2 regions of the Thiomonas arsenitoxydans genome follow, and region 2 is predicted to be linked to the other one. Evidence: predicted binding sites of a transcription regulator. Region 2 holds the regulator's gene; the other holds the start of a gene.
The links. Region 2 encodes NrdR, which represses ribonucleotide reductase genes. Its sites were predicted from a motif close to CACNANATNTNGTG; they were not measured.
Positions count from the first base shown of each region.

Region 1 (15,728 bases), 1.6 Mb from region 2:
AGGATCTGCGGGAGATCGATGCGCGCATTCAGCAGGAAAAGCTGGCGGCGATGGGGCGTCTGGTGGCCAGCGTGGCGCATGAGATCCGCAATCCGCTGGGGGCGATCGGGCAGGCCAACCAGCTCGCCCGCGAATTCGCGGGCGATGCGGTGCAGCTCGAACGCCTGCATCATCTCATCGGCCAGAACGTCGAGCGCATCAACCGCACCGTCGAGGACGTGCTGGAGCTGGGCCGCACCGCGCCGCGTGAAATCGGGCTGATGCTTTGCGCGCCGTTGATGCGCGAGCTGCATGCCGAATTCGACCAACCGGATCAGGGACGCATCGGCCTGTTCATTCAGGACGACGCAGCGCAGATCCGCTTCGATGCCTTGCATCTGCGACGGGTGTTGGTCAATCTGCTGAGTAACGCGCGGCGCTATGCGAGCAACCAGCCGCGGGCGATCGAGATGCGGCAGCTTGGCGCCGGGCAGGTGCGGGAAATCCAGGTCTCCAACGATGGGCCGCTGATCGACGCTGAACTGCGCGCGCAGCTGTTCGAGCCGTTTCGCACCACGAGCAGCCGGGGCGTCGGGCTGGGCTTGTATATTTCTCACGAACTGTGCTTGCGCAACGGCGCGCGTCTGCTTTACCGCCTCGAGCGCGAGGGCACGCCGCAGGAGCGCGGTTCTTTTGTCATTCAAATCGCACCGGGCTCTTAAGGCATGAATCCAGCGGATGTGCGTATTCTCATCGTCGACGACGAACCCGATCTGCGCGAGCTCTACACCCTGAGCCTGGTGCATGAAGGCTGGCAGATCGACGTGGCTGAAACCGTGGCGCAGGCGCGCGAGCAGTTGGCGCGCAGGCGCTACGCCCTCATGCTCACCGATATGCGTCTTCCTGACGGCGAGGGGCTGGAGTTGCTGCGCTGGCTGGAAGCGCAGCCCGACCGCTTTGAGAAGTCCATCGTCATCACCGCCTACGGCAGTGCGGGCAACGCGGTGGCTGCGCTCAAGGCCGGAGCGTTCGACTACCTGAGCAAGCCGGTCGATCTAGCGGCGCTGCGCCGCACCGTGCATGCGGCGCTCGCAGCGGTCGATGTGGAAGTGCAGGCGCCGACCAGCAGCGCATTGCAACGCATGGTGGGTGAGTCTGGGGTGATGCGCGCCCTCAAACAGACCTTGCAGCGCGTGGCCCGCAGCATGGCGCCCGTGCTCATCCAGGGCGAGTCGGGCACTGGCAAGGAGCTGGCCGCAAAGGCCGTGCATGAATGCAGCGCCCGCGCCAGCGGGCCGTTCGTTCCGGTGAACTGCAGCGCCATTCCCGAGCAATTGCTGGAGGCCGAGTTTTTCGGCTACCGCAAGGGCGCGTTCACCGGGGCGATGTCCGATCATGCCGGCTTCTTTGCCGCGGCGCAGGGCGGTACGCTGTTTCTCGACGAGATCGGCGAACTGCCTCTGGCGATGCAGGCCAAGCTGCTGCGCGCCGTGCAGGAGCGGCGCGTGCGCCCGGTGGGCGAGACGGCAGAAATCGCGGTGGATGTGCGCCTGGTCAGCGCCACCCACCGTCATCTGGAACGCATGGTGGAGCAGGGCCAGTTTCGGCAGGATTTGTTCTATCGCCTCAACGTCATCGCGGTCACTCTGCCGCCGCTGCGCGATCGGCTGGATGATCTGCCGGTATTGGTCGAGGCTTTGCTGGGCGACATCCGCCGCGACAATGCGCGGCCCGGTCTGCGGCTGAGCCCGGCTGCGCTTGAGCACCTGCGCCAGCATCGTTTCTCAGGCAATGTGCGGGAGCTGGAAAATCTGCTGCACCGGGCTGCGGCGCTGGCTGCACAAGATCTGATCGGCCCTGAAGACATCGAGCTGCAGGGCAGTGGCGCCCGCGCCGCCGAAGTGCTGACCTCTGCGACGGCTTTGCCGATCACCACCATCCTGCCCGACACGACGGCGCCTTCAATGCAGCGACCGGCGGACCCGCCGGTCACCCCAATCGTTGCGCAGCATGCCCCAGAACCTCAGCCGCCTCAGTCGCCCCAGCCCCCCATGGCCCGGTTCGAAGCGCAGTCGCCCCTGCCTCCCGACTTGGGGGTCTATCTCGACCAAGTTGAACGCAGCATCCTCTGCGAGGCGCTGCGGCGCACCCGCTTCAATCGCACCGCGGCCGCGCAGTTGCTGGGGCTGAACCTGCGTCAGATCCGCTACCGGATGGAGCGCCTCGACGTGCGCGACCCGGCGGAATCGCCGCCGGACGATCCTCTCTGATCATGTCGCCCCCCATCAGCGCGGCCAGTCGGGACGCAGGCTGGATGCCCCACGCCCGACATATGCCGTCCCCCAATCACGATGCGCGGCCTGCGGGCATGCCGATCGATTTGTTGGTGATCCACTGCATCGCTCTGCCGCCGCGTCAATATGGCGGCGAGGCGATCGAGCAGTTGTTTTGCAATCGGCTCGATCCGCGGGCGCATCCGGCTTTTGCCGCGCTTGAAGGTCTCAGGGTCTCGGCGCATTTTGTCGTGCAGCGCGATGGCGTGCTCACGCAATATGTGTCCTGCGACCGGCGCGCCTGGCATGCCGGCGCGTCGCGTTATGCCGGGCGCGAGCGATGCAACGATTTCAGCATCGGCATCGAACTCGAAGGGAGCGACGATGAGCCGTTCGAGCCCGAGCAGTACGACACCCTGATCGCACTGGGATCTGAACTGCTCGCGCGCTATCCCTTGCGCGCATGGGTCGGGCATAGCGACATTGCGCCAGGGCGCAAGACCGATCCAGGCGTCGGCTTCGACTGGCGCCAGCTCAAAAACGGCCTGGCCCTGCCGACATCAGCCTTTCCATTTCAGCGGTTTTGAGCACCCCTGCGGGTTTGCCCGAGGCCGCTCCAGGGGCAGGCTTTGTGCATGAACCTGTGCATAAGCTGTGGGCTGACTGTCAATTTGCTCCACACTACGAATAGTGGTTGAAATTCCGCCGGACGCTAGATATAGTGTCTTGACGGTTTGAGAGAGATGCCGGATCGCGGTCTGAAACTGCGGCGCCACAAGCTTGGAAATGCTTGCGCTCTCTCTCAGTTCGTCCCCGATTTGCCCTCATTCGTCTTTATTGCTTCGTCCGTGCTGCTTTCATGCGGCGTTCATGTGCGCTTGCAGCGCCGTGAGTCAGCCAGATTTGCTGCGCGGCCCATCTGCCCTCAAGGAGTCCCGATGTCCCAGACCACCGCCGCCACCGAATCCACTGCCGTCCCGCAACACCTCGCACACCCCGAGGTGGATACGCAACAGCAGGTCGCACTGGGTGATTTTTCAGACTACAAGATCATCCGTCGCAACGGGGCCGTGGTCGGGTTTGAGCCGAGCAAAATCGCCGTGGCGATGACCAAGGCCTTTCTGGCCGTGCAAGGCGGGCAGGGTGCGGCCTCGGCCAGCATGCGCGAAACAGTGAATGCGCTGACCGAAAACGTCGTGCGCGCCCTGCTCCGTAGCCGTCCCAGCGGCGGCACCTTTCATATTGAAGACATTCAGGACCAGGTCGAACTCTCGCTGATGCGCACTGGCCAGCACGAGGTGGCGCGCGCCTATGTGCTGTACCGCGAACGCCGCACACAAGAGCGGGCCAAGCAGAAAGCGGCTGCAGAGCAACAAGAGAGCGCTCCGGTGCTGCATGTGCTCGACGGCGGTCTGCGCAAACCGCTCGATCAGGCCGCTCTGGTGAGCCTGATTGAATCCGCCTGCGTCAATCTGAGTGCGGATGTGAAGGCGGCCCCCATCGTGGCGGAAACTCTGCGCAATCTGTACGACGGCGTGCCGATGCTCGAGGTTTACAAGGCCGCTATCCTCGCCTCGCGCACCCTGATCGAGCGCGACCCCGACTACTCCAAGGTCACCGCGCGCCTGCTGTTGCACACCATGCGCCGCGAGACGCTGAACGAGGACATTCCGCAGGAGCAGATGACCCAGCGCTACGCCGAGTATTTTCCGCGCTGCATCAAGGAGGGTGTCGAGCTCGAACTGCTCGACGAGCGGCTCGGGCAGTTCGACCTGGCCCGTCTGGGTGCCGCGCTCAAGGCCGAGCGCGACCTGCAGTTCGATTACCTGGGTCTGCAAACGCTGTACGACCGTTATTTCCTCGCCAATCGTGCCGATACGCGGGTGAACAAAGATGGCCGTCGCATCGAGCTGCCGCAGGCCTTTTTCATGCGCGTGGCCATGGGTTTGTCGCTCAACGAAATCGACCGCGAAGCGCGCGCCATCGAGTTCTACGAGCTGCTCTCCAGCTTTGACTTCATGTCGAGCACGCCCACGTTGTTCAATGCGGGCACCCGTCGTTCGCAACTCTCGAGCTGCTACCTCACCACCGTGGCGGACGACCTTGACGGCATCTACGAGGCCATCAAGGAGAACGCGCTGTTGTCCAAGTTCGCCGGCGGTCTGGGCAACGACTGGACGCGCGTGCGCGCCCTGGGCAGCCACATCAAGGGCACCAACGGCAAGAGCCAGGGTGTCGTGCCCTTCCTCAAAGTGGTCAACGACACCGCGGTGGCAGTGAACCAGGGCGGCAAGCGCAAGGGCGCGGTCTGCGCCTATCTGGAAACCTGGCACCTCGACATTGAAGAGTTTCTGGAACTGCGCAAGAACACGGGCGACGATCGCCGCCGCACGCACGACATGAACACCGCCAACTGGGTACCCGATCTATTCATGAAGCGGGTGATGGAAGGGGGCGACTGGACGCTGTTCAGCCCGGCCGACGTGCCCGATCTGCACGACAAGTTCGGCAAGGACTTCGAGCAGGCCTATACCCGCTACGAGCAAAAGGCCGCGCTGGGCGAAATCAAGCTGTTCAAGACCCTGCCTGCGGTGCAACTGTGGCGCAAGATGCTGTCGATGCTGTTCGAAACCGGCCATCCCTGGATCACCTTCAAGGATGCGTGCAATGTGCGCAGCCCGCAGCAGCATGTGGGCGTGGTGCACTCGAGCAACCTCTGTACCGAGATCACGCTCAACACCAACGAGAGTGAGATCGCGGTGTGCAATCTCGGCTCGGTCAATCTGGTCGCGCATCTGAAAGACGCAGCAGACGGCGCCAAGGTCATCGACCAGGCCAAGCTCAAGCGCACCATCCAGACCGCGATGCGCATGCTCGACAACGTCATCGACATCAACTATTACGCCGTGGCCAAGGCGCGCAACGCCAATATGAAGCACCGGCCGGTGGGCCTGGGCATCATGGGCTTTCAGGACTGTCTGTATCAGCTGCGTATTCCCTATGGTTCGCAACAAGCCGTGGAATTTGCCGATCGGTCGATGGAGGCGGTTTGCTACGAAGCTTACTGGGCGTCGAGCGAACTGGCGCGTGAGCGCGGCCGCTACAGCAGTTACGGCGGTTCGCTTTGGGACCAGGGCGTTCTGCCCATGGACAGTCTGAAGCTGCTGGCCGAGCAGCGCGGTGGCTATGTCGAGGCCGACACCTCCAGCACTCTTGACTGGAACGCCCTGCGCGCGCAGATCGCGCAGCACGGCATGCGCAATTCCAACTGCGTGGCCATCGCCCCCACGGCCACCATCTCCAACATCGTCGGCGTCGACGCCTGCATCGAGCCGACCTTCCAGAACCTGTACGTCAAGTCCAATCTGTCGGGCGAGTTCACCGTCATCAATCAATATCTGGTGCGCGACCTCAAGGCGCGTGGCCTGTGGGACGCAGTGATGGTGGCCGACCTCAAGTACTTCGATGGCAGCACCCAGCGCATCGACCGCATTCCCGCTGATCTCAAGGCCCTGTATTCCACCGCCTTCGAGACCGATACCCAGTGGATCATCGAGGCTGCGGCGCGCCGCCAGAAATGGATCGACCAGGCGCAGTCGCTCAACATCTACATGGCCAATGCATCGGGCAAGTTGCTCGACGATACCTACAAGCTGGCTTGGCTGCGTGGCCTAAAGACCACCTACTACCTGCGCACCATCGGCGCCACGCATGCCGAGAAGTCCACGGTCAAGGCGGGTCAGCTCAACGCCGTGCCGCAGTCGCCAAGCGAGTCGGCATCAGCTTCGGCGCAGGCCGTGGTGCAGTCTGGCGATATCCGCTACTGCGCCATCGACAACCCGGAATGCGAAGCCTGCCAGTAAGCGCTGCATACCGTTGCGGCGCATCACAAGTGATCAAGCGGCATGCCACTTGCGATGCGCCTGCACAACATGCGCCACACAAACCACGCATCCTCACTGCATCGGTGTTGAGCCTTTGCGCTGAACACTTGATAATCTAAAGAAGGTCATGAACATGCTTACTTGGGACGAACCACAACAGAACTCTGCAAGCCCCGCGCAAGGTGCGCTGGCGGAGCGTTCACTTCAATCCATGGGCGGTACATCGGCGTCACCTCAATCCGCATCCGCATCCGCATCCGCATCCGCATCCGCATCCGCAACGGCGCCGGCATTGGCGGTGGCCGCAGACCTCTACAGCCAACGCGCGGCCTCCACGGCGCGGGTGCGCGCCGAAGACAAGCGCATCATCAACTGCAGTGTCGATGTCAACCAGCTCGTCCCTTTCAAATACAAATGGGCCTGGGATAAGTACCTCGCTTCCTGCGCCAATCACTGGATGCCGCAGGAAGTGAACATGTCGCGCGACATCGCGATGTGGAAAGATCCCAATGGCCTGACCGATGACGAGCGCCTCATCATCAAGCGCAACCTCGGCTTTTTCACCACGGCCGATTCGCTCGCCGCCAACAACATCGTGCTGGGAACCTATCGCCACATCACCAACCCCGAATGCCGCCAGTATCTGCTGCGCCAGGCTTTCGAAGAAGCCATCCACACCCACGCCTATCAGTACATCGTCGAATCCATAGGCCTCGATGAAAGCGAGATATTCAACTCCTATCACGAGATCACCTCCATCCGCGAGAAGGACGAGTTCCTCATTCCCTTCATCGACACCCTGACCAACCCCGAGTTCCGCACTTCGGCTTTCGGTGGTTCGGAGCGCAACGATCAGGAGCTGCTGCGTTCCATCATCGTGTTCGCCTGCCTGATGGAAGGACTGTTCTTCTATGTCGGCTTCACCCAGATCCTGTCGATGGGGCGGCAGAACAAGATGACTGGTGCGGCCGAGCAGTACCAGTACATCCTGCGCGACGAGTCCATGCATACCAACTTCGGCATTGATCTGGTCAACCAGATCAAGCTGGAGAATCCGCACCTCTGGACGCCCGAATTCAAGCGCGAGCTCACCGGCCTGTTCCATCAGGCGGTCGAGCTTGAGTATCGCTATGCCGAAGACACCATGCCCCGCGGCGTGCTGGGTCTGAACGCGTCCATGTTCAAGGGCTATCTGCGCTTCATCGCCAATCGCCGTGCGGTGCAGATCGGCCTTGACGCCATCTTCCCCAACGAAGAGAACCCCTTCCCCTGGATGAGCGAAATGATCGACCTGAAGAAGGAACGCAACTTCTTCGAGACCCGGGTCATTGAGTACCAATCCGGCGGCGCGCTGTCCTGGGAATGACACGTGAATAACCTGCGAGCACGCACTACAGAGTGATTGTTGACCGAGTCCATTTCACCCCGATACGTCCGGCCGCGAAGAGTCGGCGGGTGGAGTCTCCTCCTCTGTTTTTTGTGGCGCAACGCATGAGGGCGTCCATGGTGATGCCTGATTCCCTGCCCGATCAATTCTGGTGCGCCGGTCTGCGCCTCATGCTCTGGATGACCAGAGGTGAGCGCATGGCGCGCCGTTCCCCATTCCTTCCCGCAATGGCTTTGATGCCGAAGGAAGTGAATCCCCTGCACGGATCAGCGCTGAGCCGATCGCAGGTGGTGCCGGCTGAACGCCGTGCCGATGTCCCGTACTGGAAACCGCCGGGAGGCGGGGCCGTGAGGCGCTCGGACGCGATTTGGCGACCGGCTCAACTTCAAAAGACTTGATCAAGGAGAATCACCATGGCAACTGCAAAAAAAGCGGCACCGGCGAAGAAAGCGACGCCCGCGAAGAAAGTAGCACCGGCGAAGAAGGCTGTACCCGCGAAAAAAGCGGCTCCGGCGAAGAAGGCCGCGCCTGCGAAGAAAGCGGCACCGGCGAAGAAGGCCGCACCGGCGAAGAAGGCTGCTCCTGCGAAGAAGGCCGCGCCTGCGAAGAAAGCCGCACCGGCGAAGAAGGCTGCTCCGGCGAAGAAGGCTGCTCCGGCGAAGAAGGCTGCTCCGGCGAAGAAGGCTGCTCCGGCGAAGAAGGCTGCTCCGGCGAAGAAGGCCGCGCCTGCAAAGAAGGCCGCACCGGCTAAGAAAGCTGCACCTGCGAAGAAGGCTGCGCCTGCGAAAAAAGCGGCACCGGCGAAGAAGGCCGTAGCTGCTCCTGCCAAAAAGGCAGCGACCGCGCAAACCAAGCTGAATCCGCAAGCGGCCTGGCCGTTCCCGACCAGCAAGCCCTGAGCATTCAGTGCAATTGAGCCCGGGCTGATCGCCCGGGTTTTTTTATTTCCGCATTCCGCATGCCTTCCTCAGATCGTTATCCCGCCCGGCTTCACTCCGACGCCCCGGCGCGTGCGGTATGGTTGCGTCTATCTGCCTTATTGCCGCAGTCTTGAGCCAGACTGCCCCGACATCATGAGTATCAAATCCGATCAGTGGATCCGCCGCATGGCGCAAAACACGGCGATGATCGAGCCGTTCGAGCCCGCGCAGGTGCGCGAGGTCGGTGGACACCGCATCATCAGCTATGGCACGTCGAGCTACGGTTACGACATCCGTTGCGCCAACGAATTCAAGATCTTCACCAACATCAACAGCACCATCGTCGATCCGAAAAACTTCGATGAAAAGTCCTTTGTCGATTTTCGGGGCGATGTGTGCATCATCCCGCCCAACAGCTTCGCGCTGGCGCGCACGATGGAGTATTTCCGCATCCCGCGCAATGTGCTCACCATCTGTCTGGGCAAGAGCACTTATGCCCGCTGCGGCATCATTGTCAACGTCACGCCGTTCGAACCCGAGTGGGAAGGTTATGTGACGCTGGAGTTCTCCAACACCACGCCGCTGCCCGCGAAGATTTACGCGGGCGAGGGCTGCGCGCAGGTGCTGTTCTTCGAAAGCGATGAGGTGTGCGAAGTCAGCTACAAGGATCGCGGCGGCAAGTATCAGGGGCAGCACGGCGTGACCTTGCCGCGCGCCTGAGCGCTTCGTCTGATCGCTTCGTTTTACGCGTCGCCGAGTGCGGCTTGCCAGCGCGCCACCTGCGCACGCACCTGGTTCGGTGCGGTGCCGCCCAGATGATCGCGCGCGGCGAGTGAGCCCTGCAGCTTGAGCGCTTCGGGCGCGTCTTCTCCGATGAGGGGCGAGAAACTGCGCAGATCGTTCAGGCTGATGTCCTCCAGGCCGATGCCGCGCTCCACCGCAAAGCGCACGGCTTTTGCCACCGTCTCGTGCGCGTCGCGGAAGGGCAGCCCCTTTTTCACCAGATAGTCGGCCAGGTCGGTGGCGGTGGAGTAACCCTGCAGCGCGGTGCGCTCCATCGCCTCGGCCTTGACGCGGATGCCGCCCACCATGTCGGTGAAAATGCGCAGGGTGTCGATCACCGTGTCGGCGGTGTCGAACAGCGGTTCCTTGTCTTCCTGGTTGTCCTTGTTGTAGGCCAGGGGCTGGCCCTTCATCAGCATCAGCAGGCTCATCAAATGGCCAGTGACGCGTCCGGTCTTGCCGCGGGCGAGTTCGGGCACGTCCGGGTTTTTTTTCTGCGGCATGATGCTCGATCCGGTGCAGAAGCGGTCGGCCAGATCGATGAAGCCGAAGGCCGGGCTCATCCAAAGCACCAGCTCTTCGCTGAAACGGCTGATGTGCACCATGATCAGCGCGCAGGCAGCGTTGTACTCGATGGCGAAGTCGCGGTCGCTTACGGCGTCGAGCGAGTTCTGGCACACGCCGTCAAAGCCCAGCAGTTCGGCCACGCGCGGGCGGTCGATCGGAAAGGTGGTCCCGGCCAAGGCAGCAGCGCCCAAGGGTAGGCGATTGACTCGGGCACGGCAGTCGCGCAGGCGCTCAGCATCGCGACCGAACATTTCCACATAAGCCAGCAGATGGTGGCCGAAACTCACCGGCTGCGCCACCTGCAGATGCGTGAAGCCCGGCATGATGGTGTCGGCATGCTGTGCGGCCAGTTGCACCAGCGCACGCTGCAGCGCACGGAGTTGAGCGATGCTCTGGTCGATGCTGTCGCGCAGCCATAGGCGGATGTCGGTGGCCACCTGATCGTTGCGGCTGCGACCGGTGTGCAGGCGCTTGCCGGCATCGCCCGCAAGCTGGGTCAGGCGGGCTTCGATGTTGAGATGGACGTCTTCGAGTTCGAGCTTCCACTCGAACGCGCCAGAGTCGATTTCGGTACGGATTTGCGCCATGCCGCGCTCGATGGCGGCGAGGTCGTCCGCGTTGAGAATGCCTTGCTCGGTCAGCATGGTGGCATGCGCGATCGATCCTGCGATGTCGAACAGCGCCAGCCGCTGGTCGAAATCCACCGAGGCGGTGTAGCGCTGCACCAGAGCGCTGACCGGCTCGGAAAAACGCGCGGACCAGGCTTGCTGCTTGTGTTCGAATTGATCGTGCATGGATTGGCCTCGCAAAGCGAGCGTTGTGACGCCATGGGCGCCAGGGTCGAAACCGCCAATTTTAGAGAAGCCTTCAGGATCAAGCTGCTTGATGCCCCAGATGACCGCTGAACCGACCCCTTCCACCGAAACCGCAGTGCGCCTCGACATCTGCGGCGCTGGCAGTCTGGTGCGCGCGCTCGTGGCGCTCAATCTGCTTTTGGCGCTGCTCGTGTTGCTGCAATGGCCGCAAGGGGAAGGCCGTATCGGCGCCTTGTTGCTGCTCTCTTGGGTGGAGCCCGCCGCGCTGCTCTGGCTGGCGCTGATGTGCATGACCCAGCGGTTGTGGCGGCTGCGGGGTGCGACTGCGGTGCTGGTCGTGGCCATGGCGCTGGGCGCCTTTTCGGCGCTGGGTTTGAATCTGCTGGTGCAGCCCTTGTTCGACGCACTTGCGCCGCGCGCTGCGCAGCAGCCCTGGCAGGCTGCGCTGGCGGGGGCGGCGCTGGCGCTGGTCTTCGTGCACTATCTGCAACTGCGCGCGCGGGCCTTCACGCCGATCGACATGCAGGCGCGGTTGAGCGAACTGCAGTCGCGCATCCGTCCGCACTTTCTGTTCAACACCCTCAACGCCGCCAGCGCCTTGGTGCGCGAACAGCCCGAGCGCGCCGAGACCGTACTCGATGATTTGGCCGAACTGTTCCGCGCCAGCGTGGGCAAGCCGGGCACGCTGGTCACGCTGGAGCAGGAAATGGATCTGGCACGGCGCTACCTCGACATCGAGTCGGTGCGTTTCGGCGAGCGTATGCGGGTGCAATGGCAGGTCGACGACACCCTGCTGCAAATCCGCATTCCGGCGCTGACCCTGCAGCCGCTGGTGGAGAACGCGGTGCGGCATGGCGTCGAGCGCAGCAGCCGCAGGGTGCAGATCGACATCGATGTGGCCCGGCGGCTGGGGCAGATCGAAGTCACCGTGCGCAACGACTTGCCCGCGCTGAGCGACACGCCCCCACCGCGCCGTCATGGCACCGGCACGGCGCTGCGCAACATTCGCCAGCGCCTGCATCTGCTGTACGACATTGCGGCCGAGGTCGATCAGGGTGAAGTCGTCGAGGACGGCCTGGCCCGCTGGCGGGCGCGGTTACGCTTACCGCTATGAACGTGCTCATCGTTGACGACGAACCGCTGGCCCGCAGCCGCCTGCGCCGCCTGCTCGCCGAGCTGCCCGAAACCGCGCAGGCCATAGTGGACGAAGCGGCCGACGCGGCCGAGGCCTGGGTGCTGCTTCGTGCGCAGCGTTTTGACGTGCTGCTGCTCGATATCCAGATGCCGGGGCAGACGGGCATGGAACTGGCCCGGCGGCTCACGGGCGATCCCGGCCTGCATCATCCCGCCATCGTGTTTGTGACCGCCCACGAGCAGCATGCGCTCGATGCCTTCGGCGTATCGCGCCGTCGACTATCTGACCAAACCGGTGCGGCGCGAGCGACTAGCCCAGGCGATGGGCAAGGCCGTGCTGTGGCTGCGTGCCCAGGGTGCGGAGCAGCAGGCGCCGGCAGCGGTGGAAACGGTGTACCTGACGGTGCAGCATCACGGCGCGCTCAAGCGCGTGCCGCTGGCCGACATTCTGTATTGCCGCGCCGAGGCCAAATACACCACCCTACGCACCGCCGAGCAGCAGTATCTGGTGGACCTCTCATTGACCGATCTGGAGCAGCGCTACGCCGAGCATCTCGTGCGCATTCACCGTAGCGCGCTGGTCGCGGCGCCCGCCATTCGCAGCCTGGAGCGGCCGATCAGTCCGCCGGAGGGCATCGCACCTGAACCCGAGACCGGAGGTACAGAGGCTGACAGCGGCACCTGGACTTTGCATCTGCACGGCGTGCCCGACACCCTGCCCGTCAGTCGACGGCGCGTGGCCGCGGTGCAGGCGCTGTTGACCGCTTCCAGACCTGCCGCAGCGCGTCAGCCCCCCAAGTAGGTGAGAAGCACTTGGGGCTGCCCGACGGCGTGTTTGTCAGGCGAAATTTCAGGCAAAACGCAGGCTCATCCGACAAGTAACGCCACCGCGCCCAGCAGCAGGCAGTAAATGCCGAACGGGCGCAGCGCCTTCATTTCGTGATCGGTGAACCAGCGCATCAAAAACCAGGTGGACAGCCAGGCGAACACCCCGGCCAGCACCCCGGCCGCTGCAATCGTGCCTAGCAGTTCATGCGGCACGCCGGCGTGCATCAGCTTGGGCACTTCCAGCACGCCCGCCGCCGCGATGATGGGCGTGGCGAGCAAAAACGAAAACCGCGCCGAGTCGGCATAGTTCAAGCCCAGGCCCAGACCCGCGACCAGCGTGGCCCCGGAGCGCGAAAACCCCGGAATCAAGGCCAGCGCCTGCGCCAGACCAATGAGGAAGGCGCGCAGCCAGCCCAGTTCCGGCAGGGCGATCAGCCCGCGCCGATGCTTGAGTGCATCGCCGCCCAGCAGCAGCAGGCCATTGAGCATCAGCGCAATCGCCGCGAAGGTGAAGCCGCCGAACAGCGCCTTGATCTTGTGCGCCAGCAGCAGGCCGAGCAGCCCGGCTGGAATGGTGCCCGCCACGATCAGCCAGAGCAGACGGGCGTCGGGGTTGGACGCCTTGCCGCCAGCGCGCAGCCAGCCACCGATCAGCCGCGCCCAGTCGCGCCAGAAATAGATCAGCAGCGCGGTGGCCGTGCCCAGATGCAGCACCACGATGAAGGGCAGAAACCAGTCTGCCGTGCGGTCGATGGGCCAATGAAACAGGGCCGGAATCAGAATGCTGTGCCCCAGGCTGGAAATGGGAAACAGCTCGGTCACGCCTTGAAGGGCGGCGATGGCCAGAAGGTAGAGGTGCATGGCGTGGTGAGGGGTTGTGGTTTTGTGGCGCAGATTCTGACAGAGGCACACTTAGATTCGTCTGAGGCTGCTGTTTTTGTTGCTCTTTTTTACGCTTTCGGTGTCACGCCGCGGTCATTTGCAATCTTTACATTACCCCCTCTTTTAAGGGGGTGGAATGAGCGAGTTGACCTTGGCTGACGTGTTGCGAAAAACCTCGACCGGCCGCCGCGAGCAACAACAGCGCAGCCAGGCGCTGAGTGCAAGGCTGCGGCATGTGCTGATTCTGTGCGACGGCCAGCGCGCCATCGGCGAGTTGTGCGCCTTGATGGGGCAAGAGGCGCAGCAACTCACGCAGGAATTGCTCGCCGCTGGCTTTGTCGAGCGCGTGGGGCTTGCGAGTGCGCCGGAGTTGGCGCCCGTGGAGGTGCCGCTGAAGCTGACTTCAAAGACATCCGCTCAGGGCTCTGCGGTCCCCGAGCCGAGCCCATCCAGTGTGTCGGCGTCGCAACTGGCGCGAGCCGTGGCGCCGCCGCCACGGCGCTCCATTGCCTTGTCGCGTATGTATATGTTCGACATGCTGGAGCGACTGCTCGGCGCTCAGAGCGGGCCGGCGCGGGCGCATCTGCGCGCCGCCGACCAGCCGGAGGCCTTGCTGGCTGCGCTGCAGGAATGTCTCGCCCTCATCGCTGAGATCGCCGGGCCGGTGCAAGCGGACAAGGTCAGGCGGCAACTGTGCGACATGCTGCCCGAAGACTATCGGCAAGGCTTTGCCGGTCAGGAGCTGGTTACATCTTGAATCAAAGGCATGGAGTCTGCGTTTTGTCAATTCAGGAACGCGTTAAGTCTTGACTGCGACAAAATGACGCGATGAGGCGTGCTGCCTCCCTATAATGAGGCGCTTGTTTGATGGCTCTCAAGACTCTCGCGCCTGCAATGATGAAAAAAGTCCTCTTTCTCGCTTCCCTGATGCTCGCGGCGTCCGCCCACGCGCAGAACGTCGTTGGCAATGCCGCAGAAGGCGCCAAGCTCGTGGCCACCTGCCAGGGCTGCCACAACATGGGGGGCGGTTATCGCTCCTCCTTCCCTGAAATTTTTGCCGTGCCCATGATCAACGGGCAAAACGCGCAGTACATCGTCGATGCGCTGAAGGAATACAAAAACGGCAACCGCCGGTTTCCGACCATGCGCGCCATTGCCGCGTCGCTGACCGACCAGCAAATGGCCGACATTGCCGCCTACTACGCTACGGCCAAAGGCCAGCCCATCAAATAACAAGCGCGGAGATCCTTGATGAAAAAAATCGTTCTGCTGGCAGCGACTGCCTTGGCCCTGGCTCAAATGTCCCAACTGGCCAACGCGGCCGACATCAAAAAGGGTGAAGAACTGGTGAACAAAGGCGGCTGCATTGCCTGCCACGGTGCTGGTCTCGACAAGCCCATTGCCCCCAACTATCCCAAACTGGCTGGTCAATACCAGAGCTATCTGTTCCACGCCCTGCAGCAATACCAGGCCAAGCACCAGACCCCGCTATACGGTCGCAACAACGCCATCATGAGCGGCATGGTCGCGCAGTACAACACGCAAGACCTGCAGGACATCGCGGCCTATATCGCCAGCCTGAAAGACGATCTCTACATCCGCGACGAAATGCACTGATCGTCTGCGAATCATCATGGCACCCACAAAAAAGCCCGGTCTGACCGGGCTTTTTTGTGGGGCACGAATGCGGTCAGGACGCCAGCTCGGCGATGATGCGATAGAGCAGACGCACGGTGAGGATCACGTACACCGCGCCAAACAGGAAAATCAGCGAGACGATGATGCGGATGGAATCTGCGGGCAGGGTGCTGAAAAAAGGCGAGACGAGATAACCCACGGTAAACAGCCCGATCAATAGGGTCAGGGCCTTCCACGCTTTGCCCACCTGCCCGCCGGGAATCTTGCTGCGCAGCAGCAAAACATCCACCAGGCCGTAGATCATGATGGCAATGCCGATGGCATTGATGAAAAAAGCGGTGTCGATCTGCATGTCTCTCTCCAGGTTTGCGGGCGGTGCCGGTCATACCCCCCGGTATGACTTTGCGGTGCAAAACGCGGCATTGCGCCCTTTGTTTGATTCTTTACATTGTTCTGGATTGACCCGCGGGTGGCGCTCAGGGTCAACCCCATGCGCTGCGATTGCTACATGCAAAAGCGTTAAAAAAGTCGCAGAAATGGTGTTGCGATAGGGCGCAAATAGATCCGTATCAAACAGGTCCGTCTTATTCGGGCCGAGTTGCTGCGGCTTCTTTTGTGGTGGCAGCGTCGGCAAGATC
Region 1 is NC_014145.1:643,349-659,076, forward strand. Features, by position in the region: gene THI_RS02955 (sensor histidine kinase) at 1-701, shown strand, start outside; gene THI_RS02960 (sigma-54-dependent transcriptional regulator) at 705-2,249, shown strand; gene ampD (1,6-anhydro-N-acetylmuramyl-L-alanine amidase AmpD) at 2,252-2,839, shown strand; gene THI_RS02970 (ribonucleoside-diphosphate reductase subunit alpha) at 3,191-6,115, shown strand; gene THI_RS02975 (ribonucleotide-diphosphate reductase subunit beta) at 6,270-7,502, shown strand; gene THI_RS02980 (hypothetical protein) at 7,937-8,422, shown strand; gene dcd (dCTP deaminase) at 8,597-9,163, shown strand; gene argH (argininosuccinate lyase) at 9,187-10,587, opposite strand; gene THI_RS02995 (sensor histidine kinase) at 10,688-11,722, shown strand; partial or broken gene THI_RS19530 (response regulator) at 11,719-11,931, shown strand; gene THI_RS03000 (LytR/AlgR family response regulator transcription factor) at 11,987-12,544, shown strand; gene THI_RS03005 (undecaprenyl-diphosphate phosphatase) at 12,610-13,431, opposite strand; gene THI_RS03010 (hypothetical protein) at 13,589-14,209, shown strand; gene THI_RS03015 (c-type cytochrome) at 14,320-14,685, shown strand; gene THI_RS03020 (c-type cytochrome) at 14,704-15,069, shown strand; gene THI_RS03025 (hypothetical protein) at 15,143-15,442, opposite strand; gene THI_RS03030 (uracil-DNA glycosylase) at 15,675-15,728, opposite strand, start outside.
Region 1: a site for NrdR is predicted at 2,963-2,976, ahead of THI_RS02970 (ribonucleoside-diphosphate reductase subunit alpha). Genes of this name have one in related genera too.

Region 2 (15,728 bases):
GGCCAGCTGGACATGAAGGACGGCTACATCATCACCCGCAGCGGCAACGAAGGGATGGCGACCGCCACCAGCGTGCCCGGCGTATTCGCCGCGGGTGACGTGCAAGATCACGTTTATCGCCAGGCGATCACCAGCGCAGGTACCGGCTGCATGGCCGCTCTGGACGCACAGCGCTATCTGGAGAATGCGGAGTCTTGACACCGATAGCGGTGGACAAGCAAATCTTTCCGGCTATAATCTTTAGCCTTTGTTCTACACAATTTCGAGGTGTGCCATGGCACGAGTGTGTCAAGTGACAGGTAAAGGGCCGATGGTCGGGAACAATGTGTCCCATGCGAACAACAAGACCAAGCGTCGCTTCCTGCCCAATCTGCAATATCGTCGTTTCTGGGTTGAAAGCGAGAACCGTTTCGTGCGTTTGCGTGTAACGAGCTCTGGGCTGCGCACCATTGACAAAAAAGGCATCGACGTCGTGCTGGCCGAGCTGCGCTCGCGCGGCGAGATCTGATCGCCCTCTCCATTCCTTCCTAGAACTGCACGGAACCCATCATGGCAACCAAAGGCGGACGCGAAAAAATCAAGCTGGAATCCTCTGCGGGTACCGGCCATTTCTACACCACCACCAAAAACAAGCGCACCACGCCCGAAAAGATCGAAATCATGAAATTCGATCCGGTCGCGCGCAAGCATGTGAATTACAAGGAAGGCAAGATTAAGTAATCTGATCTGTCTACCAAAGAACGATCCGCTGGATCGGCCACAGTGTTCAAATTCACTGCGGCCTGACTAGCGGATTTTTTGTGGGCGCCTCTTTTTCATGGGTGCCTCCTTTGGCGCTCCATCAATGTTTAGCCTGGGCATCCGGCATGAATGCCCAGGCGTCGTAAACATCAGAATTCAGGCTGTCGGCGTATAACGTCGCAGCCTCAGCGACAACTCCCGAAGCGGGGCCAAGCCACTGTCTTCGGCACGGCAGCACCAGTCCTGGAGCTTCAAGCGAAGCTGGTCGGCGTTCAGATTGGTCTGCTCCCACACCGATTTGAGTTCTTCGCGCATGTGCAGCAGCTTGCTCAGGTTAGGGCTGGCGCTCGCCGCGGCGTCCACCAAGGCTCGCGAACGCTCGCACAGAATCTCGCGCTCGATGCCGATCCAGCGTTTGGCTGCACGCAAAGTCGGCAGATGGCTCACCGCGCCCTGTTCTGCAGCTCGGGCCAGCTCGGCCTTGAGGGTGGACTTCAACCCCGCGGCATAGCGCGCCATCAACTCATAACGGTTGGCGATAACGGCTTGCAAAGTGAGCTGATCGACCTCGGCGCGCACCTCGCCCAGCCGGAACTGCGGCGGCAGTTTGCGTGGTTTGGCCAAACCCACCCAGGACAAAGCGCGGATATACGCCCAGCCGATATCGAACTCCCACCATTTGACCGAGAGTTTGGCCGACGTGGGATAGGTGTGGTGGTTGTTGTGCAACTCTTCGCCGCCGATCAGCAACCCCCAGGGCGAAATGTTGTGGCTGCGGTCTCGCGCCGAAAAATTGCGATAGCCCCACCAATGACCCAGCCCGTTGATCACCCCGGCTGCCCAGATCGGAATCCACAACATCTGCACGGCCCACACCGTGGCGCCGATCGCGCCGAACATCAGCACATCGAGAATGAGCAAAAGCCCGACGCCCTGCCAGATAAAGCGGGAATAAACGTTGCGCTCCAACCAGTCGTCAGGAGTGCCGTGACCGAATTTGCTCAGGGTTTCGGCGTTTCTCGATTCGGTTCGGTACAACTCGGCGCCGCGCAACAGCACCGTATCGATGCCGCGCGTCACCGGACTGTGCGGGTCGTCGACCGTCTCGCACTTGGCGTGATGCTTGCGATGAATCGCCACCCATTCCTTGGTGACCATGCCCGTGGTGAACCACAGCCAGAAGCGGAAAAAGTGCGAGGCGATCGGGTGCAGTTCCAGCGCCCGGTGAGCCTGAGCGCGGTGCAGAAAAATAGTGACGGACGCAATGGTGATATGCGTGGTGATGAGCGCAAATAAGACGATTTGCCACCACGATGCACGCAAAAGGCCGTGACCGGCCCAATTCAAAAACACATCAAACATCAGAAACTTTCAGATCGATACAACACAATTGGAACTTCGCCGTTGGCGAAAGTTGCATGCATTATCGGTCTTGCACTGACGACAGCACTCAGTGCAAACGAGAAGCCCTTGTCAGTCCGATAGTGTGGCATCGGCTTCGCCACGATCAGATGAGGTCGGGCGCCGCTGCAGCACGGCGGCGTAAAAGCCGTCAGTGGCGTGACGATTGGGCAACAGCTGCAAGTCCCCTTGGGTCACCAGGCCCTCGCCGTCCACGCCTTGCTGACGTAGAACCGTATCGGCGGGAACACGCTCGAAATCGGGGTGCGCGGCCAGAAAGGCATTGAAGATGCCGCTGTTTTCTTCCGGCAAGATGCTACAGGTGGCGTAAACCAAGCGCCCGCCCGGCTTCAGCAACGTTGCCGCCGATTGCAGGATGCTGGCTTGTTTTGTCCTCAACTCGGCAATATCTTCAGGCTTCTGTCGCCATTTCATATCGGGGTTACGGCGCAAGGTACCCAGGCCGGAGCACGGTGCGTCCACCAGCACCCGGTCGACCTTGCCAGCCAGACGTCTGACCCGTTCATCGCGTTCATGTGCGATGGCGACCGGGTAAACATTGGATAGCCCACTGCGCAACAGCCGGGGTTTGAGCTTGGCCAGGCGGTAGTCGGCCACGTCGAACGCATAAAGCCGACCCGTGCTGCGCATCATGGCGCCCAGCGCCAGGGTTTTGCCGCCGGCTCCGGCGCAGAAGTCGACCACCATTTCGCCGCGGCGCGGGGCCAGCAGTACGGCGAGCAGCTGACTGCCTTCGTCCTGCACCTCCACCCAGCCTTCGCGAAAGACGGTGAGATCCTGCAAAGCGGGTTTGCCTTCCAGGCGTACGCCCCACGGCGAATAAGGCGTTGGCTGCGCGGGCAGATTGAGGCGGGCGAACACGTCGAGCACGGCTTCGCGCCGCGTTTTCTGCACATTCACCCGCAAATCCAGCGGGGCCGGGCGCAACATGGCCTGCGCCAGCGCGGGATATTCCGCGCCATAGTTCGCCTGCAAAGCGGCCGCCAGCCATTCCGGCAGACTCCAGCGCACCGCTTCGGGCAGGGCCATCGCGTCTTGTGCCAGCAAGCGTTTGCGCCAGTCGAGTTGCTCGGGAGAAAGCGCCGCATGCAGCGATTGCGCGTTTCCCGACCAGCCCAGAATGGCCAGACGCAGTTCCATGGCGCCGCCGATGCTTTCGTCGGTCGCGGCCAGCGTCTGAAACAAGCGCAGATGCCGCAGCACCTGATAGACCGTGTCGGCCAGGATCTGCCGGTCGGTCTTGCCCAGTTGCGGCTTGGCACGGAACAGCCGCGACAGCACGGCATCGGCCGCGGCGTCGAAACGCAACATATCGCGCAGCACGTCGCGCGCGGTGTAAAGCAGGTCACGCGGTTTCATGGCGCTCTTTCAAAGGGAAGAATCGGAGGACGGACGGATGCGGGTGCGCAAGCCGTCGATCTGCACCCGTCCTTCCAGCAAAGCCCGCACGGCGTGGGGATAAATTCGGTGCTCTTCAAGCAAGACCCGCGCGGCCAGCGTCTCGACCGTATCACCATCCAGCACCGGCACGGCGGCCTGCGCCAGAATCGGCCCGTGATCGAGCGCGCCGCTCACCAGATGCACGGTAGCACCGTGCCACTTCACCCCTTCTTCGAGGGCGCGGGCATGGGTGCGTAAACCGGTGAAAGCCGGCAGCAAAGACGGATGGATATTCACCAGACGGCCCGCAAAGCGGTCGACGAACGCCGCACCCAGCACCCGCATGAAGCCGCACAGCGCGACGACGTCGGGCTCCAGCGCGGCAATCGCGTCGCCCAAAGCACCGTCGAACGCCTCGCGGTTGGGAAAGTCGGCGTGCGCGATCACCTGCGTGGGCACCCCGAAGGCGCGCGCAACATCCAGCCCTGCGGCATCAGCCCGGTTACTGATCACTCCACGCACGCAAACGCCCCAGCCCTGTTCGCGCTCGGCCTGAAGAATGGACTGCAGATTGCTGCCGCGCCCGGAAATGAGGAGAACCAGATTTTTCATCGGCGGGCAGTGTAGCCGCCGCGTCAGGCGTTTGATGCGCGCCGTGTTTGCGCGCGCTGCCGCGAAAACAGGCTGCGGCGTGAATAATGACGGGTTTAATGTTGCCACGCCGCCATGAAATGCCCCTTTTGCCAAAGCCCCGACACGCAGGTGATTGAAACCCGTGATGTGGAAGACGGCACCGCGCTGCGGCGGCGGCGGCGTTGCGGCCATTGCGACAAGCGCTTCACCACCTATGAGCGCGCGGAGGTCAGCTTTCCGGTGGTGGTGAAAAAAGATGGCCGCCGCACCGAATACGACCGCGACAAATTGCGCGCCTCTTTCCTGCTGGCCTTGCGCAAGCGGCCGGTCAGTGCCGACGCGGTGGATACCGCCATCGGGCGCGTGGAGCAAATGCTGCTGCAAAGCGGCGCGCGCGAGCTGCCCTCCACCCAAATCGGCGCCTGGGTGATGGAGGAATTGCGCACGCTCGACGGCATTGCCTATGTGCGCTTTGCCTCCGTCTATCACAGCTTCAAGGATTTGAGCCAGTTTCTCGATGTGCTGCAGGAAATGCAGCCGCCCTCGCCCGCCGCCAAACCCCGACGCGGCAAAACTCCGACATGAGCCCGGACGACGTTTCATTCAGCGAACAAGACCAGCGCTTCATGCGCCGGGCGCTCGATCTGGCGCACAGCGCGATGTACCGCACCAGCCCCAATCCGCGGGTGGGCTGCGTGCTGGTGCGAGACGGCCAGGTGCTGGGCGAAGGCGCCACGCTGGCGGCGGGGCAAGACCATGCCGAAGTCCAGGCAGTGAAGCAAGCCTGGGAGCGCGGCCACGAGGTGCGGGGCGCCACCGCCTACGTCACGCTAGAGCCCTGCGCGCACCACGGCCGCACGCCGCCCTGCGCCGACCTGCTGGCCACGCAAGGCGTCGCGCGCGTGGTCGCTGCGCTGGTCGATCCCAACCCGCTGGTGGCAGGCCAGGGATTGCAGCGTTTGCGCGATGCCGGCATCCAGGTCGATGTCGGGCTGTTCGCCGATGAAGCGCGCGAGATCAACCTTGGCTTCATCTCCCGCATGGTGCGCGGCACGCCCTGGGTGCGGCTGAAGGTGGCCGCCTCGCTCGACGGCGTCACGGCCCTGCCCAACGGCACAAGCCAGTGGATCACCAGCGAAGCGGCCCGCGCCGACGGTCACCACTGGCGCGCGCGCGCCTGCGCCGTGCTCACTGGCCTGGGGACGGTGCGGGCGGACGATCCCCAGCTCAATGTGCGGGCGGTGCAGACGCCGCGCCAGCCCATTCGCATCGTCGTCGACAGCCGCCTGGAATGCCCGGCGACCGTGCGCCTGTTGCAGAGCGCCGACTCGCCGCTGTGGATCGTCCACGCCCTGCCGCCGGAACAGGCCGCGCCGCGTCTGGCGGCGCTGCGCAGCGCGGCCACCGCCTCGCTCGATCTGCAAGACATCGCCCTGCCCGTCGATCCCGACAAGCCGGGCAAGACCGATTTGCGCGCGTTGATGCAGGTGCTCGGCCAGCGGGGCATCAACGAGCTGCACTGCGAGGCCGGCGAAAAGCTCAACGGCTCGCTGCTGCGCGCTGGCGTGGTCGATGAACTGCTGATGTATCTTGCACCCCAGTTGCTGGGCGAGGGCGCCGGATTGGCGGCGCTGGGGCCCTATCAGCAGGTCAACGAAGGACTCGCGCTGCGATGGCACGATGTGCAGCGGATCGGCGCCGATCTGCGCATCCTCGCTCGTTTCCCTCCTTCATTTTCTCCTTGAACCCTCATGTTCACCGGACTCATCACCAGCGTCGGTCGCATCGCCGAAGTCACCCCCCTCGGTTCCCAAGCCAGTCACGGCAAACGCGTGCAACTGCAGGTCGATCCGTCCTGGCTGCAGGGCGTAAAGCTCGGCGAGAGCATCGCCGTCAGCGGCGCCTGCATGACGGTGGTGGAGCTTCAGCCCGGTGGCTTTGCCTTCGACATTTCGGCCGAAAGCCTGGCGCGCACCACGGGGCTGGACGTGCCGGGCGCCCGGGTCAATCTGGAGCAGTCGGTCGCGCTGTCCACCAAGCTGGGCGGCCATCTGGTGACTGGGCATGTGGACGGCGTCGGTCAGGTGGCCCGGTTCGAGCCCTTCGGCGAATCCTGGCTGCTGGAGGTGGACGCGCCCGCCGCTTTAGGCAAGTTTTTTGCGTACAAGGGCTCCATCGTGATCAACGGCGTGAGTCTGACGGTCAACCGCGTCGAAGATCTGCCGCAGCATTGCCGCGTGAGCATCAACCTCATTCCGCATACCCTGCAGCACACCAATCTGCATCAACTTCGCGAGGGCAGCGCGGTGAATCTCGAAATCGACCTCATCGCCCGCTATGTCGAGCGCATGCTGGGCGCACCGGAGGGTCGGAAAGATGTGTGAGTTGTTCGCCTACTCCAGCCGTGTGCCCGCGCGGGTGCGGTTCGCCTTTCGTGAATTCGCGCGCCACGGCGGGCCGCACGCCGCCAATCCCGACGGCTGGGGCGCGGCGTATTACGAAGGCAGCGACGCGCATGTGCTGCGCGAAGCGCAACCCGCGCTGGCCAGCGCCTTCGTTCCGGTGCTCGAAAAGCACGACTTTCACAGCCCGCTAGTCATCGCACATATCCGCCGCGCCTCGCGCGGCCCGGTGACGCTGGTCAACACCCAGCCGTTCGCCCGCGAGCTGTTCGGCAAGCGCCACGTCTTTGCCCACAACGGCGATCTGCCCGACATCGAGCAGGCGCTTCCGCTGGCGCATGCAGCGCACCGCCCGATGGGCCAGACCGATTCCGAACATGCCTTCTACGTGCTCATGCAATCACTGCAAGTGCTCGATGCGGCGGGCGAAAGCGGCGATCTCAAACGCCGCATCGAAGCGGTCTCCGACTTCGCGGCCAAATTGCGCACTCTCGGCGCGGCGAACTTCCTGTTCACCGATGGCGACCTGCTGTTCGCTCACGCGCATCGCCGCCGCAGTCATCCGGGCAACACCTGGGTGCCCGGTTTGCACCTGCTCATGCGCGAAGCCGCCAGCGAACATCAGATGCGCGCCTCTGGGCTGCATGTTCAGGGCCGCGATGACAAACCCGCGCCCGCCGTGATGCTCGCCAGCGTGCCCCTCACCCCGGAAGACTGGGAGCCCCTGCCAGAGAACACCCTGCTCGTCGTGCAGCAGGGCCGATTGATCGCGCGTCTCGGTGCTTGATCATTGCCCCGATCAGCGCCCCAACCCGGCTCTGAACAGCGCTTGAGTCAGCCACACACATGCCGCCCGTTGCAAACGGACACAGGCTCAATCTTTTCCGCTGATAAAGTCTGGCCCGACTTCCCTGAGACGCCCGCCAAGAGCCCATGAAACATTTTCCAGCCCGCCTTCTATCCACTTTCGCCCTCCTCTGGCTGGCCCTGGTTCCCCGCGCGAGTTGGGCGCTCGGGCTGGGCGGCGTATCCGACTGGGCGCAGTCCACCTGGAATGCCGCGGTCAGCACCACCCAGACCGGACAGGACGATCTGTACTTCAGCGGCTACACCTGGCACGACCCCGGCACCTACACCGCCGCCAAGCGCGCCACGCTCAACAAACACGCCTGGGGCATAGGCTGGGGCCGCCATCACATCAATGCCGACGGCAACGAAGACATGGTGTACGCCATGATCTTCTCCGACTCGCACTGGAACGCCGAGCCCGTGGTCGGCTACGCCCATCAGTGGATGTTCAACAACGACGCGCCGGTGGGCTTCGGTCTGGGCTACACCCTGGCGGTGACCTCGCGCGCCGACATCTTCCACAACATCCCCTTCCCCATCGCGCTGCCCATCGCCTCGATCCGTTTCGGCAGGCTGTCGATTTATGGCACCTTCATCCCGAAGGTGAATAACAAGCTCAACAACGGCAACGTCGCGTTTTTCTTCGGACGCTACGAATTCTGACAAGGCAAGCGGCGCAAGCGCGCCGGGTGAGGCAGTTTTATAATGATGGGCTTTTCAGCAGCGCCCGTCCCCATCATGCCCCTGTCCCCCGTTCCCGACATCATTGCCGAGCTCAAGGCCGGGCGTATGGTCATTCTGGTCGATGAGGAAGATCGCGAAAACGAGGGCGATCTGGTCATTGCCGCCGAGCACATCACCCCGCAGGCCATCAATTTCATGGCCACGCATGCGCGCGGTCTGATCTGCCTGACCCTCACCGCCCAGCGTTGCGCGCAGCTTGGCCTGCGGCATATGGTCGAGCACAACGGCTCTTCGCACGGCACCGCCTTCACCGCGTCCATCGAAGCTGCCGAAGGCGTCACCACGGGCATTTCGGCGGCCGACCGTGCGCGCACCGTGCAGGCCGCCGTGGCGCGCAACGCACAGGCCAGCGACATCGTGCAACCGGGTCACATCTTCCCGCTCATGGCCGCTGAAGGCGGCGTGCTGATGCGCGCCGGGCACACCGAGGCCGGCTGCGACCTCGCCGCTCTGGCCGGGCTGGAACCCGCCGCCGTGATCTGCGAGGTGATGAACGCCGACGGCACCATGGCTCGCCTGCCCGATCTCGAACAATTTGCCGCGCAGCACGAGCTGAAAATCGGCGCCATCGCCGATCTCATCGAATACCGCAGCCGCACCGAATCGCTGGTGCAGCGCGTAGGCGAACACCCCATGCAGACACCGTTCGGCCCCATGCGCTGCGTGGCCTATACCGATCGCGCCGGTCATGGCCTGCATCTGGCGCTGGTGCATGGCGACCTAGCCGCGCAGGCCGCGCCGCTGGTGCGGGTGCACGAGCCCCTGTCCGCTCTCGACCTGCTCGATGCCGCCTGCCAGCGCCATTCCTGGAATCTACCGCAGGCGCTTGGCCGCATCGTGCGCGAAGGCGTGGGCGTGGCCGTGCTGCTCAACTGCGGTGAATCGGCCGCGCAATTGAAAAACCAGTTTGAGCGCTTGTTGCAGCCGGCGGCCACGCCGCCCAAATCGGGCGTCACCGCCTTGCGCGACTACGGCATTGGCGCGCAAATCCTGCGCGATCTCGGCGTGCGGCAGATGCGCCTTCTCGGCCAGCCGCGCAAAATGCCCAGCATGGCAGGCTACGGGCTGGAGATCGTCGGCTTCGAGTCCGCACAGGACAGCGCCCCCATCCTTGCGCCCGGCGCGTAAGCTGTTGCCCTTCTGCGCCCCGCGGCGCGCCACTCCTCTGCACTCCAACGCCATGCAAAACGTCCAGAACCGCATTCTTTCCGAACAACTCGATGGCCGTGAGCTGCGCGTCGCCGTGGTGCAGGCCCGCTTCAACACCGCCATTACCGACCGCATCACCCAGTCCTGCCTCGACGAACTCCAGCGCCTGGGCGTGAACGAAGACGATATCGGGCTCTACACCGTCCCCGGCGCGCTCGAACTGCCGCTGATGCTGCAGGCGCTGGCCGAGAGCGAGGCCTTCGATGCGCTCATTGCCATCGGCTGCGTGATTCGCGGCGACACCTATCACTTCGAGGTCGTCTGCAATACCAGCGCGGCCGGTATCGCTCAGATGGCGCTCGACTACAACATGCCGGTGGCCAACGGCGTGCTCACCGTGGAAAACGAAGCGCAGGCCGAAGCCCGCATCGACAAAGGCGCCGAATGCGCCCGCGTCGCGGTGGAAATGGCCAACCTGTTCATCGACATCAGCGACAACGACGACGAGGCCGCATGACCGCAACCACCGCCCCCAAAAGCGCGCGGCGCAAGTCGCGCGAGCTCGCGTTCCAGGGCATTTATGAATGGCTGCTCGCCGGCAGCGATACCGGCGCGATCGAAGCCTTTCTGCACGAGCGCTACCCCACCATCAAGCTCGACGACGATCACTTCCAGTCGCTGCTGCATGGCGCGCTGGCCGAGGCCGGGCCGCTCGACGCCCTCATTCAGCCGCACATCGACCGCCAGACCAGCGAGCTTTCCCCGGTAGAGCACGCCCTGCTGCTGATGGGCGCCTTCGAGCTGCAGCGTCATCTCGACGTGCCTTACCGCGTGGTCATCAACGAAGCGGTCGAACTCGGCAAGGTGTATGGCGGCACCGACGGCTACAAATACGTCAACGGCGTGCTCGACCGCATCGCCGCGCAATTGCGCAAGACCGAGGTCGAAGCCGCCAACCAGTCGCACCCGCAAGCGCAGCCCACGGCCACCGACTTCAGCCCGCCGCCCAACCCCTACGCGAACGTGCCCGTCAGCCACAAGGCCAAAACCCCGCCGCGACGTGCGGCCGCTTCTTTCCCCCGGCGCGCCAGTGCCAGCCCGCGCCCGCCGCGCAAAGACTGAGAGGGTGTGAACAAATCCGCCATGCCCGCTCCTCGCGCCCAAACACCCCCGCTCGGCGTTGCGTTCGGTGTTGTAAGCGCGCGCCGTGCCGATGGGCACGGCTGTGCTTTGCGCCTTGATCGGAAGCGTTTGGGCACGCTGCTCGGCCACGCCGGATTCATTTACACCCTCTGATCTCCCTCTGATAGCCGCCATGCGCTTAGCCCAACGCAACCAGTCCATCGAACCCTTCTACGTCATGGACGTGGTGCGCGCCGCGGCCGAACAACAAACGGCCTGGGAAGCGCAGGGCAGGCGCATGATCCATCTCAGCGTGGGCGAGCCCGATTTCACCGCGCCCGAACCCGTGGTCGAAGCCGCCACCCGAGCCTTGCGCGACGGCCGCACCGGCTACACCCTGGCGCCCGGCCTGCCTGCGCTACGCGAACGCATCGCGCAGCACTACGCCCAGGTGCACGGCGTGACGCTCGACCCGGCGCGCGTGTTCATCACCGCAGGCGCCTCGGGAGCCCTCACCCTGGCCAGCCTGCTGCTGTTCAATCCGGGCGATGAAGTGCTCATGCCCGACCCGAGCTATCCTTGCAACAAGAACTTCGTGGCCGCTGCAGGAGCCCGGGCGCGCATGCTGCCCGCCCCCGCCGCGCAACGCTTTCAGCTCACCGCCAGCGAAGTCGAGGCCGCGTGGACGCCGCAGACCGCCGGGGTGTTGCTGGCCTCGCCCTCCAACCCCACCGGCACCTCCATCGCGCCAGAGGAGCTGCGCCGCATCGCCGATGTGGTGCGCGCGCGCGGCGGGGTGAGCATCGTCGACGAAATCTATCTGGGCCTCAGCTATGAAGCCGGCTATGGTCACACCGCACTGGCCGCGGGCGACGACATCATCACCGTCAACAGCTTCTCCAAATACTTCCAGATGACCGGATGGCGGCTGGGCTGGCTGGTCGTGCCGCCCTCGCTCGTCGCTCCGCTGGAACGCATGGCCGGCAATTTGTTCATCTGCGCCAGCAGCGTGGCACAACAGGCCGCGCTGGCCTGCTTCGAACCCGACACCCTGACCGAATACGAACGCCGCCGCGCCGAGTTCCAACGCCGCCGCGACCTGATCGTGCCCGGCCTCGACGCCTTGGGCCTGCGCGTGCCCGTGCGGCCGGACGGCGCGTTTTATGTGTACGCCGACTGCTCCGCCTACAGCGCCGACAGCTGGGACTTCTGCTTCGAGGTCATGCGCGATACCGGCGTGGTGCTCGTACCCGGCAAAGACTTCGGCACCGCCGAGCCCCAGCGCTACTTCCGCCTGAGCTACGCCAACAGCATCGCCAACCTGCAGGAAGCGCTGTCCCGGCTGCGCGGCTATCTGGAACGCAAGGTGGCATGAAAATCGCCCAATGAACCCGGAGCATCGCATCCTGCTGATCGCGGGGCCGAATGGCGCTGGAAAAACCACCTTCGCCAAGATTTTCCTGCCCGAAGCGGATTACAGCGACTTCATCAACGCCGATCTCATCGCCTCGGGCTTATCCCCATTCGATCCCGATAGGGCTGCCCGACGCGCTGCGCGCCTGATGCTGGAAGAAATTGACTTACGGGTGAAAAACGGGAAAAGCTTCGCCCTGGAAACCACCCTCAGCGGGCGCGGCTATGCCGCGCAAATTCCGCGGTGGCGTGCATTGGGCTATCACGCCAAGCTCGTGTTTTTGTCCTTGCCCGATGCGGAAATGGCGGTACAGCGTGTGGCGGCCCGTGTGACGCAAGGCGGGCATGCCATCCCTGAAGCCGTCATCCGACGCCGTTTTTCAGCCGGATTACTCAATTTCCATCATCTCTACAAACCGTTGGTGAACGCCTGGGCACTTTATGACAACTCGGGTGATCTACCCTCTCTGATCAGCAGCGGGGACAACCCATGACCATCTCTCCGATCAAGCACACCCCGCCTTCTGTCGACCCCGACCTGCAAAAAGTCGAGCCCGCCCTGCGCCGTGCAGCCCAAAGCGCGCGTGAGCTCGCGCTGCGTACCGGCACGCCTTGCTATGTCTGGCGCGATGGCAAGCTGATCAACATTGGCAGCCCGCAGATGAATCCCTCAGCCGACACCCACACCACCGAGAAGGCATGAACTCGACCGCCAGACCTTCGGCGCAACCCCCTTGCCTCGCTGTTTTCCACTGGCCCGTGCGGGTGTACTGGGAAGACACCGACGCCGGGGGCATCGTCTATTACGCCAACTATCTCAAGTTCTTCGAGCGCTCGCGCACGGAATGGCTGCGCAGCCTGGGGCTGGCGCAGTCGGAGCTGGCGGCGCAATCGGGAATGGTGTTCGTCGTGGCCGACGTGCACCTGCGCTACGCCGCCCCCGCCAAACTCGACGACGCGCTGCAGATCCAGCTTCGCTTGCAGGACATCGGCAGCGCCAGCCTCACCGTCGCGCAACAGGCCTGGCGCTGCGACGCCAGCGGTGCGCCCGCCGCGCTGCTGTGCGAGGCCACGGTACGCGTGGGTTGCGTGGCGGCGGCCACGCTGCGGCCATCGCGCATTCCGCGGGAAGTCTTCGACCGCGTCACCCGCTGGGCAGCGCCTGCTTCACCCGCACCCTGAGCTGCAACCCTTCCTTTCGTGAACCTTTTTTCCTCAATCCTGTCTTCTCCGCAGCGGCCGCGCCCGTTGGGGATTTGTTGTAATGCAGGCTGTCTCTCCTGAGCCGCGCGCTCACTCTCCCACTACTACAGCCAGACCTCCCTATGGATCAAAACTTCTCCATCGTATCCATGGTGCTCGGCGCCAGCATCGTGGTGCAGCTGGTGCTCGCCCTTCTGCTCTCCGTATCGCTGGCGAGCTGGACCGTCATCTTCCGCAAATATTTTGCCATCAAGTCGGCGCGGGTGAAGTCTGAAGACTTCGAACAGGAGTTCTGGTCGGGCACGGGACTGAACGACCTGTACCAATCGGCGCTGAGCAACGGCCGCCACGGCAGCCCGCTGCAGCGCATCTTCGCCTCGGGCATGCGTGAATACCTCAAGCTGCGCGAGCGCCATGTGCTCGACGGCTCCACCCTGGTGGACGGCGCCCGCCGAGCCATGCGCGCCGCCTTCCAGCGCGAGATGGACGCGCTCGAAGCCAACTTGTCCTTTCTCGCCTCGGTCGGATCGGTCTCGCCCTATGTCGGCCTGTTCGGCACGGTGTGGGGCATCATGCACGCCTTCGTCGGCCTGTCCAATCTGCAGCAGGTCACGCTGGCCACCGTGGCGCCCGGCATTGCCGAGGCGCTGGTGGCCACGGCCATCGGCCTGTTCGCGGCCATCCCCGCGGTGATCGCCTACAACTTCTTCGCCCGCGACATCGACCGCTTGGCCAATCGCTACGAGTCGTTCACCGAAGAGTTCTCCAACATCCTGCAGCGCCAGAGCACGCCCGCGCCGAGCGCCGCGCAGTCGGCCGCGGCAGCAAGCGCCGGGCGAGCCGGGCCGGTCACCGGCTTTGGCGGAGGGCGCTGAGGTGACTCCCTCGCGCTCACTTCGTTCGCTGATCCCTGGGAACTTCTGACATGCCCGCCCTCCAATCGAGCAGTCGTGGGCATCGCTCGCGGCGCGCTCTGGCCGACATCAATGTCGTGCCCTACATCGACGTCATGCTGGTGTTGCTGATCATTTTCATGGTCACCGCGCCGCTCATCACGCCGACCATGGTCAAGCTACCTACCGTGGGCAATGCGCCGCAGGCCCCCAGTGTCTTGGTGCAGGTCACCATCCAGAAGGATGACATGCTCGAAGTCTCGCTGCGCGACCCTAAGAGCAAGGCCGCCAACGCCGCGCCGCAGCCCGTCAGCCTCAAGGACTTGCCGCAGACCGTGCAGCAACTGGCCGCGCAGGCTGGCCTGAGCCTCGATGCCATGCCGGTGCTGATCGCCGCCGACAAAAACGTGAAGTACAACGCGGTGATGCGCGCGCTCAATCTGCTCAAACAGCACGGTGTGGAGCGCGTGGGCCTGGCCGTCCAGTCCAACCCATCCTGATGCGTTTTTTCTCCCGCTTTTTAGCCCGGTTTTTTCCCCTTTTCCCATGAACACCGCGCGCTTATCCCCAGGCGACCCCTCCGCGCTGCAGCCGCCGCACGAACGCGGTACGCTGCGCGCCTTCGGCCTGGCCGCCCTGTTCCACCTACTGCTCATCGCCCTCATCGCCTTCGGCGTGCACTGGAAGAGTCACCCGCCCGAAGCGGTGGAGGCCGAGTTGTGGTCGCCCACGGTGCAGCGCGCCGCGCCCCGGCCCACCGCGCCGATGGAACGCAAGCAGCCGCAACCCCAGCCGCAGCCCGCCCCTCCGCCACCGCCGCCGCCCAAACCCGTGGCCGCCCCCAAACCCGAGCCGCAGGTGCAACAGGCCGACATCGTGCTGAAGCAAGAGCGCGAAGCCGCGCTCAAAAAACAGCAGGCCGAGCAACAGGCGCTGATCGAAAAACGGCTCAAGGAAGAACAGAAAAAACTCGCCGAGGAAAAGCAGCGCCTGGCCGAGCAAAAGCAGCAGCAGGAACTCAAACAACAACAGTTGGCCGAACAGCGCAAACAGCAGCAGGAACAAAAACTGCGCCAGGAAAAGCTGGCCGAGCAAAAAAAGCTGGCCGAACAAAAGCGGCTAGCCGAGCTGAAGCAGAAAAAACTGGAGCAGCAGCAGACGCAGCTTGCCGCCTCGTCGCGCGACGATTACATGAAGCAGTTGATGCAGCAGGCGGGCACCGGCGCGGCCAACAGCACCGGCACTGCGGCGCGCACCTCCGGTCCGTCGGGCACGTATGCGGCGCGCATCGCCAGTCTGGTGCGGGAGAACGTGACCTATCCCGAGATCAACCAGATCACCGGCGATCCGCGGGTGACGGTGCTGGTCAACTTGGCGCCGGACGGCGCCGTGCTCACCGCGAAAATCGAGCGCTCCAGCGGTGTGACGAGCTGGGATCAGGCCGTGCTGCGCGCCATCGAGCGGGTGCACCACTTCCCGCCCGACAGCAACGGCAAGATCTGGACGCCGATGTTGGTCAAAGCCGGGCCGCGCGACCCAAGCTGATCAGTAGTCGATCTCCGCCCGGCCATCTTTCGAGAGCTGGGCCAACGCGCTCAGGATCGGATCGGTGGGCGGCAGGCGGCAGGCCGGCACACTCAGGCGCACTTGCGCCCCGGCGCGCTCGACGTCGAGCAGCAGCGGCAAGCCATCTTCGCTGGCGTGCTGGCGGGCCAGCCCCACCAGCGGCTCGGCCGAGCTGGCGCCGTTGAGTTTGAGACGGATGCTCTTTCCCAGA
Region 2 is NC_014145.1:2,754,878-2,770,605, forward strand. Features, by position in the region: gene trxB (thioredoxin-disulfide reductase) at 1-198, shown strand, start outside; gene rpmB (50S ribosomal protein L28) at 275-508, shown strand; gene rpmG (50S ribosomal protein L33) at 550-720, shown strand; gene THI_RS12935 (DesA family fatty acid desaturase) at 898-2,103, opposite strand; gene THI_RS12940 (RsmB/NOP family class I SAM-dependent RNA methyltransferase) at 2,215-3,522, opposite strand; gene purN (phosphoribosylglycinamide formyltransferase) at 3,532-4,155, opposite strand; gene nrdR (transcriptional regulator NrdR) at 4,270-4,761, shown strand; gene ribD (bifunctional diaminohydroxyphosphoribosylaminopyrimidine deaminase/5-amino-6-(5-phosphoribosylamino)uracil reductase RibD) at 4,758-5,921, shown strand; gene THI_RS12960 (riboflavin synthase) at 5,928-6,560, shown strand; gene THI_RS12965 (class II glutamine amidotransferase) at 6,553-7,365, shown strand; gene THI_RS12970 (Antimicrobial peptide resistance and lipid A acylation PagP) at 7,512-8,090, shown strand; gene ribBA (bifunctional 3,4-dihydroxy-2-butanone-4-phosphate synthase/GTP cyclohydrolase II) at 8,133-9,299, shown strand; gene ribH (6,7-dimethyl-8-ribityllumazine synthase) at 9,352-9,837, shown strand; gene nusB (transcription antitermination factor NusB) at 9,834-10,442, shown strand; gene THI_RS12990 (pyridoxal phosphate-dependent aminotransferase) at 10,636-11,817, shown strand; gene THI_RS12995 (ATPase) at 11,828-12,349, shown strand; gene THI_RS13000 (hypothetical protein) at 12,346-12,558, shown strand; gene ybgC (tol-pal system-associated acyl-CoA thioesterase) at 12,555-13,037, shown strand; gene tolQ (protein TolQ) at 13,181-13,933, shown strand; gene THI_RS13015 (biopolymer transporter ExbD) at 13,984-14,451, shown strand; gene THI_RS13020 (cell envelope integrity protein TolA) at 14,498-15,496, shown strand; gene dnaE (DNA polymerase III subunit alpha) at 15,497-15,728, opposite strand, start outside.